DNA from 4 places in the Pantoea sp. SGAir0215 genome. Region 1 is predicted to be linked to each of the others. Evidence: predicted binding sites of a transcription regulator. Region 1 holds the regulator's gene; each other region holds the start of a gene.
What was found. The regulator PurR, encoded in region 1, represses purine synthesis genes. The targets are predictions, from matches to a motif close to CANGCAAACGTTTGCNTG.
Positions count from the first base shown of each region.

Region 2: the regulator PurR is predicted to act here: its motif matches at 1,270-1,287, upstream of guaD (guanine deaminase).
Region 3: the regulator PurR is predicted to act here: its motif matches at 1,225-1,242, upstream of purT (formate-dependent phosphoribosylglycinamide formyltransferase).
Region 4: the regulator PurR is predicted to act here: its motif matches at 1,051-1,068, upstream of glyA (serine hydroxymethyltransferase).

Region 1 covers NZ_CP028031.1:2,509,931-2,512,135, forward strand. Annotated here, with positions in the region: gene punR (DNA-binding transcriptional activator PunR) at 1-780, shown strand, start outside; gene purR (HTH-type transcriptional repressor PurR) at 777-1,802, opposite strand; gene C1N64_RS11795 (cytochrome bd-I oxidase subunit CydH) at 2,085-2,174, shown strand.
Region 2 covers NZ_CP028031.1:2,809,566-2,811,770, forward strand. Annotated here, with positions in the region: gene guaD (guanine deaminase) at 1-1,084, opposite strand, end outside; gene ydfG (bifunctional NADP-dependent 3-hydroxy acid dehydrogenase/3-hydroxypropionate dehydrogenase YdfG) at 1,484-2,205, shown strand, end outside.
Region 3 covers NZ_CP028031.1:3,039,895-3,042,099, forward strand. Annotated here, with positions in the region: gene C1N64_RS14235 (prolyl oligopeptidase family serine peptidase) at 1-353, opposite strand, end outside; gene C1N64_RS14240 (tellurite resistance TerB family protein) at 471-1,115, opposite strand; gene purT (formate-dependent phosphoribosylglycinamide formyltransferase) at 1,288-2,205, shown strand, end outside.
Region 4 covers NZ_CP028031.1:3,866,164-3,868,368, reverse strand. Annotated here, with positions in the region: gene hmpA (NO-inducible flavohemoprotein) at 1-854, opposite strand, end outside; gene glyA (serine hydroxymethyltransferase) at 1,179-2,205, shown strand, end outside.

The sequences.
Region 1 (2,205 bases):
TGGCTGGCTGTGCCGCTGTTTGAACGCCAGCACCGGGAGGTGATTCTCACCCCGGCGGGCGAGCATTTTGTGCGGGAAGGGCGCAGCGTTATCAAAAAAATGGATGCCACACGACGTCAGTGTCAACAGCTCGCCAACGGCTGGCGCGGTCAGATTGGTATTGCCGTCGACTGCATCGTCAAACCGCAGCGGACCCGGCAGTTTGTCAGGGATTTTTACCGCCATTTTCCCGACATGGAGTTGCACATCAGCTATGAGGTCTTTAACGGCGTCTGGGATGCGCTGGCAGACGGGCGAGTGGATGTGGCGATAGGTGCGACACAGGCGATTCCGGTGGGGGGGCGTTTCGCCTTTCGCGATATGGGCACCCTGAACTGGCGTTGCGTGGTGGCGCGTCAGCACCCTCTGACGCAGGTTGCTACGCTGGGTGATGAGGCGTTGCGCAACTGGCCTTCACTGGTGCTGGAAGATACGTCGCGCGCGTTACCGCGTCGTATGACCTGGGCGCTGGATAACCAACGCCGGCTGGTGGTCCCGGACTGGCAAACCGGTCTGGACTGTGTGCGCGCCGGTTTGTGTGTCGCGATGATACCGGGCCATTTAGCGCGGCCCTTACTGGACAGCGGCGAGATGGCAGAGCTGAACTTACCGCAGGCGTTTCCGGAAAGTCCCTGCTGCGTCAGCTGGGCGGAAGATCGCGCATCACCGGCGCTGGGGTGGTTACTCCAGTACCTGGGCGATGCGCAAACGCTAAATCAGGAGTGGTTGAGCGAGGATTAACGGCGATAATCGCGATAAGGACCATAGCCCACCGAGCGTCGCTCAATAAGCGTCGGGTGGACTTCAATCGTCTGCGACTCTTCCCGCTTACTGGTGATGCGATCTAACAACATCTCCAGCGCCTTCTCACCCAACTGGGCTTTAGGTTGATGCACCGTGGTCAGTGCCGGAGTGAAATAGCGCGCATTGCGCACATTGTCGTAACCAATGACGGAGATATCCTGCGGCACGCGCAGGCCCATTTCGTCGGCCGCGCAGATTGCGCCCATCGCCATGATGTCGCCCCCACAGAATACGGCGCTTGGGCGCTGCTTCTGTGACAGAATCTGCTGCATGGCCTGATAGCCAGATTCGGGTTCAAAGTCACCCTGCACAATCCATTCGGCACGTGGCTGAATACCCGCTTCTTCCAGCGCCTTAAGGAAACCGGCATGGCGACCGCCTCCCGTGTTACGCTCCATCTGGCCGGGAATGGCACCAATATCGCGATGACCACGCTCAATCAAATAACGTCCTGCCAGATAACCGCCCTGGAAAGCATTGTCCAGTACGGTATCGGTAAAGTCGGCACGGGATTCGCCCCAGTCCATCACCACCATCGGAATATTGCGGTTCGCTTCCAGCATTTGCAGCAGATCATCCGGATACTCTGAACACATCACCAGAAGCCCGTCAACGCGCTTTTGCGCCATCATCGACAGATAGGCGCGCTGTTTTTGCAGGTCATTATGTGCGTTGCCCAAAATCAGGGTATAGCCTTTATCGAAGCAGTGATTCTCAATGGCTTCGATAATTTCAGCAAAGTAGGGCGCTTCACTGGACGTGGCGAGCAGGCCCAGCGTTTTGGTGTGATTCACCTTCAGGCTACGCGCGACTGCGCTGGGAGAATAATGCAGTTCCCGAATCGCTTCCCACACCGCTTCGCAGGTATTTTCTGCGACAAAGCGCGTTTTATTGATGACGTGTGAGACGGTCGTGGTGGACACGCCCGCACGCTTCGCCACATCTTTAATTGTTGCCATGTAAATCGAACTCCCGGGCCTATCTAAATTATTGATAAGCATATTGTTAAACGTTTGCGTCAGCGGACGGTTATTTCTGCGAAAAACATCGCTTTTCTGTCCGGTATTGAGTCATCAGGGCAGGAAATAACGTCTGAAAAGGGCGCGGACGCAACCGATATTGCGCGCTGTTGCGCAACAAAGGGGGGATTCTAACAAGGCTGTGCGGATAAAACGAGATTTTTACCCACGCGTATGTGAAAATGCTTTCACCTTACAAACGTCAGGGTTAAAGGAGAGGGGATGAGTACCGATTTGAAACTGTCATTAATGACGACGGCAGCCGCACTGTTAATGATCATCGCGTTTAGCTTCACCGCTATTCTGCACTAGTCGCATTCGTTTGCAGCGAGGCTATACTGGC
Region 2 (2,205 bases), 300 kb from region 1:
GTGTGGCGTGATAAAACGCTTCTGCGGCGCTCAGTTTGTACTGCTGCAGTTGCCCCACTTTGTAGGCTTCTCCCAGCGTTTGCAGCATATTGAAGGTGGTGCCGGCGCCTACGTCGGTGCCGATGCCCACCTTAACGCCCTGCTGCCAGCTCCGCTGGATATTGAACAGGCCGCTGCCCAGAAACAGATTTGAGGTGGGGCAAAATGCTATGGCGGAGTTCGTATCATGCAGGCACTGCCACTCCTGTGTTTCCAGATGCAGACAGTGCGCGAATACGCTGCGGCGCCCGGTCAGCTGATACTGATGATACACATCCAGATAACCGTTCTGGTCAGGAAAAAGCTGCTTCACCCAGGCCACTTCGTGGGGGTTTTCGCTAAGGTGCGTATGAACCCAGACATCCGGATAACGCTGGCGAAGCGCCTGAACTTTCTCCAGCAGCGCCGGAGAAGAGGTCGGAGCGAAACGCGGCGTCAGCGCATAATTAAGGCGGCCGCGCTCGTGCCAGCGCGCAATCAGCACCTCCGTCTGGGCATAGCTCTCTTCTGGCGTTTCTGTCAGGTAGTCCGGCGCATTGCGATCCATCATCACTTTGCCTGCGATAATACGCATATTGAGCGCCTCGGCTGCGCTGAACAGCGCGTCTACCGACTGCGGGTGCACCGTGCCGAAAATCAACGCGCTGGTCGTGCCGTTCGCCAGTAACTGCTGCAGGAAAAATGCCGACATCTGCGCGGCATGATCCGGGCAGTGATACTGCGCTTCCACGGGAAAAGTGTACTGATTCAGCCACTCCAGCAGTTGCTCGCCAAAGGCACCGATCATTTCCGTTTGCGGATAATGAATATGGCAATCGACAAAGCCCGGGATGATCAGCTTACCGCGCAGGTCAATCATGCCGCCTGCATTCAGGCTGTCTGTGCTCTCCTGCCAGGGGCGCAGATCGACAACACGCCCTTCACGCAGCGTTAGCACGCCATCGTCCAGATAGCGTGCCTGCGCCAGTATCGATTCGGGATCGTGTGCCACTGCGGCAAAATCGAAGAAGCTGGCGCGAATCGCCGCGTCCGTATATGTCAGCATAATGTTTCCTCTGCCGGGCGGGGTAAATGTCGCCCTGTGCCTTAACCCTGGTCTCTGTCTTAACATTTTGCAAGAGTCATGCCAGTTGCAAGAGTCATGCCAGCCTTGTTTATAAAATTAAAACCTATATATCAATAACTTAATCAAAATTATTCGTTGCGCAACGAAAAAACGTCTTAATACACGACGCAAACGGTTGCCATTCTTTCGCAATCGGTTGCCTGCATAATGATGGCCAAAATGCGTCCTGCCGGTCTGACGCGCTTGCACAATAACGGGGCAGGCTGCACGAAAACGGCGCAGACCGTGGGCGACCGTGCACGTAAAATTCAGCGGACATCGCCAAAAATGCCGTGTTAAGGTGAAAGGAACACCATGAAACGGAATAAGGGAAACACGATGATTATTTTTGTTACGGGGGCAACGGCAGGGTTTGGTCAGAGCATTACCCGCCGGTTCATCGAAACAGGACACAAAGTGATCGCAAGCGGCCGTCGCGCAGAACGTCTGAAAGCGCTGAAAGACGCGTTGGGCGACAACCTGTATACGGTGCAACTGGATGTGCGCAACCGGGCCGCCATTGAAGAGGCAATTGCACACCTCCCTGCAGAATGGCGCGACATTGATGTACTGGTCAATAACGCGGGTCTGGCATTAGGCATTGAACCGGCGCACCGGGCAGATGTGAATGACTGGGAAAATATGATCGATACCAACACGAAGGGGCTGGTGTATATGACGCGCGCCGTCTTGCCTGCGATGGTTGAGCGTAACGTCGGTCATATCATTAATATCGGGTCGATTGCCGGAAGCTGGCCCTATGCGGGCGGTAACGTGTATGGGGCCACCAAAGCCTTTGTTCGTCAGTTCAGCCTGAACCTGCGCACCGATTTGCACGGCACCGCCCTGCGCGTAACGGATATTGAGCCAGGCCTGGTTGGCGGCACCGAATTCTCTAACGTGCGCTTTAAAGGCGACGATGACAAGGCTGATAAGGTTTATGAGGGCGCGACGGCACTGACGCCGGAAGATGTGACTGAAGCGGTTTACTGGGTGGCAACCCTGCCCAAACACGTCAACATCAACACCCTGGAAATGATGCCCGTCAGCCAGACGCTGGC
Region 3 (2,205 bases), 530 kb from region 1:
GCATCCAGCAGCAACGTCCATTCATCAGTTTCCTGATAACTGGCAGGCTGCCGGTAATAGGCGGCATATTCGTTACCACTTTCATAACGGCTTTGGTAGCGGTAGCCATTTTTTACGTAGGGAACGGAATGGTCCTGAGGCGGCAGTCGGTCAATGATCTCGTGGAGAATACGGTTTTGTAATGGCTCCTGTGACGCCATGATTTTCTGACCATAGTTGTTCTCAGCACGCAGGTAGTCCAGCACATCGCTGTTTTCGCGTTTGTCATCGCGCAACCAGTAGTAGTTATCGACCCGCGTCTCGCCATGCAGGGACATCTCGTAAGGTATTTTTTTCGCGTCAGGTGCTTTCATATCATCCATCCTGCTGAACATCATCAACATTAAGGGTGGCACTAATGTCTTCAGATGCCAAGTCAGGGATAGTGAGTGTGAGCGTGTTCAGGGCCCTGTTACGGGCCCGGACATGGGTTAACTGGCCTTCTGCTGATCAATATCCTGCTGGATACCTTTTCGGACATCCTGCGGAATTTTTAGCGCGTCGCCCAGTGCCAACAGGTAGCTGCGCTCCATAAAATGGTCGACATCAATGGCGGCACAGCTGAGAAAATAGAGTTCCAGTGCTTCTTCTTCATTTTTAACATCCGCCGCCAGCCATTCGGGGTCCAGCGGCCGCTGCATGGCCTGCTGGATCAGTTTCTCCGCATCCTGACCATAGCCTGCCTGATGAATGTTCTGCTCAATCGCCGCACGTTCACGGTCATCAATATGCCCGTCGCTTTTGGCGGCAAACACCAAGGCCGTGACCAGTCGTTCTGCGCGCTGATCAACCGGCGTCTGTAACTCACCAAAACCCGGTTCGTCCTGATGGGTTTCACGCACCCGCTGTTTGTATTTGTTCCACAACACCGCGCCCGCTGCTGCCCCGCCGCCGATGATTAAGGCTTTGCCGCCATATTTAGTTAACAGCTTGCGTGATGATTTACTGGCCACCAGCAATCCCGCCAGGCCACCCAGCGCACCGGGGGCCAGCATCTCACTCATCCCGCCGCCGGATTTGCCGTCACCGCTCTTTTTTGCCAGTACTGATTGAATCTGTTGCAGCCAGTTATTCATTATTTACTCCCGTTACCATCCAGAAACATCATCATTACCAAAAAGATGTCAGGAAACGTCAGAGCAGGAAAAGTAGCGCAAACGAGATGAAATGTGCGCAAGGGGTGAGAACGCAAACGTTTTCGTTTATACTGCGCGCGAATTTTGACTGGTTGACTGCTTAGGTGAAATGATGACGACTCTCGGAACTGCGCTACGCCCTGCTGCGACGCGCGTCATGCTGTTAGGCTCAGGAGAACTGGGCAAAGAAGTCGCGCTGGAATGTCAGCGTCTGGGTGTGGAAGTGATTGCGGTTGACCGCTACGCCAATGCGCCTGCGATGCATGTAGCGCACCGTAGCCATGTGATAAATATGCTGGACGGCGACGCACTGGCCGCCGTTATTGCCCAGGAGAAACCAGACTTCGTGGTGCCTGAGATTGAAGCCATCGCAACAGAGAAACTGCTGGAGCTGGAGCAGCAAGGTCAGCGCGTCGTGCCCACTGCCCGCGCTGCCCGCCTCACCATGAACCGCGAAGGCATTCGTCGTCTGGCAGCAGAGGAGCTGGCGCTGCCCACTTCAACCTACCGCTTTGCCGACAGCAAAGAAAATTTTGTCGCTGCCGCCGCCGGGATTGGTTTTCCCTGCATCGTCAAACCCGTTATGAGTTCATCCGGCAAAGGCCAGAGTTTTATTCGCGATGCCAGCCAGCTGGATAAGGCCTGGGATTATGCGCAACAGGGCGGTCGCGCCGGGGCGGGACGCGTTATCGTTGAAGGCGTGGTGAAGTTTGATTTTGAAATCACCCTGCTGACCATCAGGGCCGTTGACGGCATTCATTTCTGCGCCCCTATCGGTCATCGCCAGGAAGACGGCGATTACCGTGAGTCATGGCAGCCGCAGCAGATGAGCGACCTGGCGCTACAGCGTGCCCAGCATATCGCGGAAACCGTGGTCAACGCACTGGGTGGCTATGGATTATTTGGTGTGGAGCTGTTTGTATGCGGCGACGAAGTGGTATTCAGTGAAGTCTCTCCGCGTCCGCACGACACCGGCATGGTGACGCTGATCTCGCAGGATCTGTCAGAATTCGCCCTGCATGTCCGCGCG
Region 4 (2,205 bases), 1.4 Mb from region 1:
TGCCGGGTAGCCAGCGCATGCAGCATGGCCAGCATCGGCGTTTGCCCTACGCCCGCTGAAATCAATGTGACCGGCGTCGTCGGACTTGCCTGGAGAAAAAAATCCCCGTGTGGAGGCGTCAGCTGAATCTCATCGCCTGCTTTGGCCTGTTGATGCAGCCAGCCTGAGACTGTTCCCCCGGCTTCCTGTTTTACCGCAATTCGGTAGGTCTGCGCATCGCTGACGGTGGTGAGTGAGTACTGACGAATTTGCTGATAGCGGAAGCCCGCTGGCTGCAGATGCAGTGACACATACTGCCCCGGCCTGAAGGACGCAATGGGTTTACCATCAACAGGAGCGAGGGTAACGCTTTTGATCACGTCACTTTGTTGCTCAATCGCGCTGATGAAGAAGGCTCTCGTGCCGCGCCAGCCGCCTTGCTGGTGTGCCGATGCCTGATAAAGGGCTTCTTCACGCTGGATAAAGATATCGGCCAGCACTGTGTAGGCGCGTCTCCAGGCGGCGAGCACCGCTTCGCCAGGATTCAGCATGGCGTCGATAGAGGCGAGTAAATACTCACCCACAATTTTATATTGCTCAGGCTGGATAGTCAGGCTGGCGTGCTTTTGGGCAATTTTTTCGACGGCTGGCCGTAGCGCCGTCAGATTGTCCAGATTGACCCCGTAGGCGCAAATCGCATTAAACAGCGCTTCACGCTGTGCGCCATTGCGCTGGTTGGCCCTGTTAAAGACATGCTTTAACTCTGGATGATGAGAGAGCATCTGACCGTAAAAATGGGCCGTCAGATCGGGGCCGCATGCCGCAATCGCGGGAAGGGTGGATTTCACAATGTGAATCGTCTGGGCATCAAGCATGGCAATACCTTACTTAAAGTTGCATTTTAAATGCATCTTATAGCCGGGCGTTTTGTTCTGTAAATAGCGTTGTGGTTTACAGGAAGACTGAGCGGCAAATTTTCAGACGGAGAAATGGAAAATTTCCGTTACAGGGTGCGGGGAAAAACAGCGGAAAACCGCTTGCAAATCGAGCCAAAAACACATCGCCAATGCGAAGCCAAACGTTTGCGTAAAAAGAGGGGATTGGCCCTACCGTCCCCTGGTAAAAGGGTTTACACTGTCTGCCTTCGCCCTTTGGGGGCGTAATTTGCCGATTTAAAGATAGCCAGTCAGGAGATGCGGATGTTAAAGCGTGAAATGAACATTGCCGATTATGATGCCGAGTTGTGGCAGGCGATGGAGCAAGAGAAAGTGCGTCAGGAAGAGCACATTGAACTGATTGCTTCTGAAAACTACACCAGCCCGCGTGTAATGCAGGCGCAAGGTTCACAGCTCACCAACAAATATGCTGAAGGCTATCCTGGCAAACGTTATTACGGCGGCTGCGAGTATGTAGATATTGTTGAGCAGCTGGCTATCGATCGTGCGAAAGCGCTGTTTGGTGCAGATTATGCCAACGTACAGCCGCACTCAGGTTCACAGGCTAACTTTGCTGTGTTTACCGCCCTGCTGCAGCCAGGCGATACCATTCTGGGTATGAACCTCGCGCACGGTGGTCATCTGACGCACGGTTCGCCTGTTAACCTGTCGGGCAAACTCTACAATGTCGTGCCTTATGGTATCGATGAAACCGGTAAAATTGACTACAACGAACTGGCTGAGCTGGCAAAAACGCACCAGCCTAAGATGATCATTGGCGGTTTCTCTGCGTACTCGGGTATTTGCGACTGGGCCAAAATGCGCGAAATCGCAGACAGCGTTGGTGCCTGGTTGTTTGTGGATATGGCGCACGTTGCTGGTCTGATTGCGGCTGACGTTTACCCGAACCCTTTACCGCACGCGCACGTTGTGACTTCTACAACCCACAAAACGCTGGCCGGTCCGCGTGGCGGCATCATTCTGGCGAAAGGTGGCGACGAAGAACTGTACAAAAAGCTTAACTCTGCGGTTTTCCCTGGCGGCCAGGGCGGCCCGCTGATGCACGTCATTGCGGGTAAAGCCGTGGCGTTCAAAGAAGCGATGGAACCCGAGTTCAAAACCTACCAGCAGCAGGTGGCAAAAAACGCGAAAGCGATGGTCGAGGTCTTACTGGAACGCGGTTATAACATCGTGTCAGGCGGCACTTACAACCACCTGTTCCTGATTGATCTGGTGAGCAAAAACCTGACCGGTAAAGAAGCGGATGCGGCACTGGGCCGTGCCAATATCA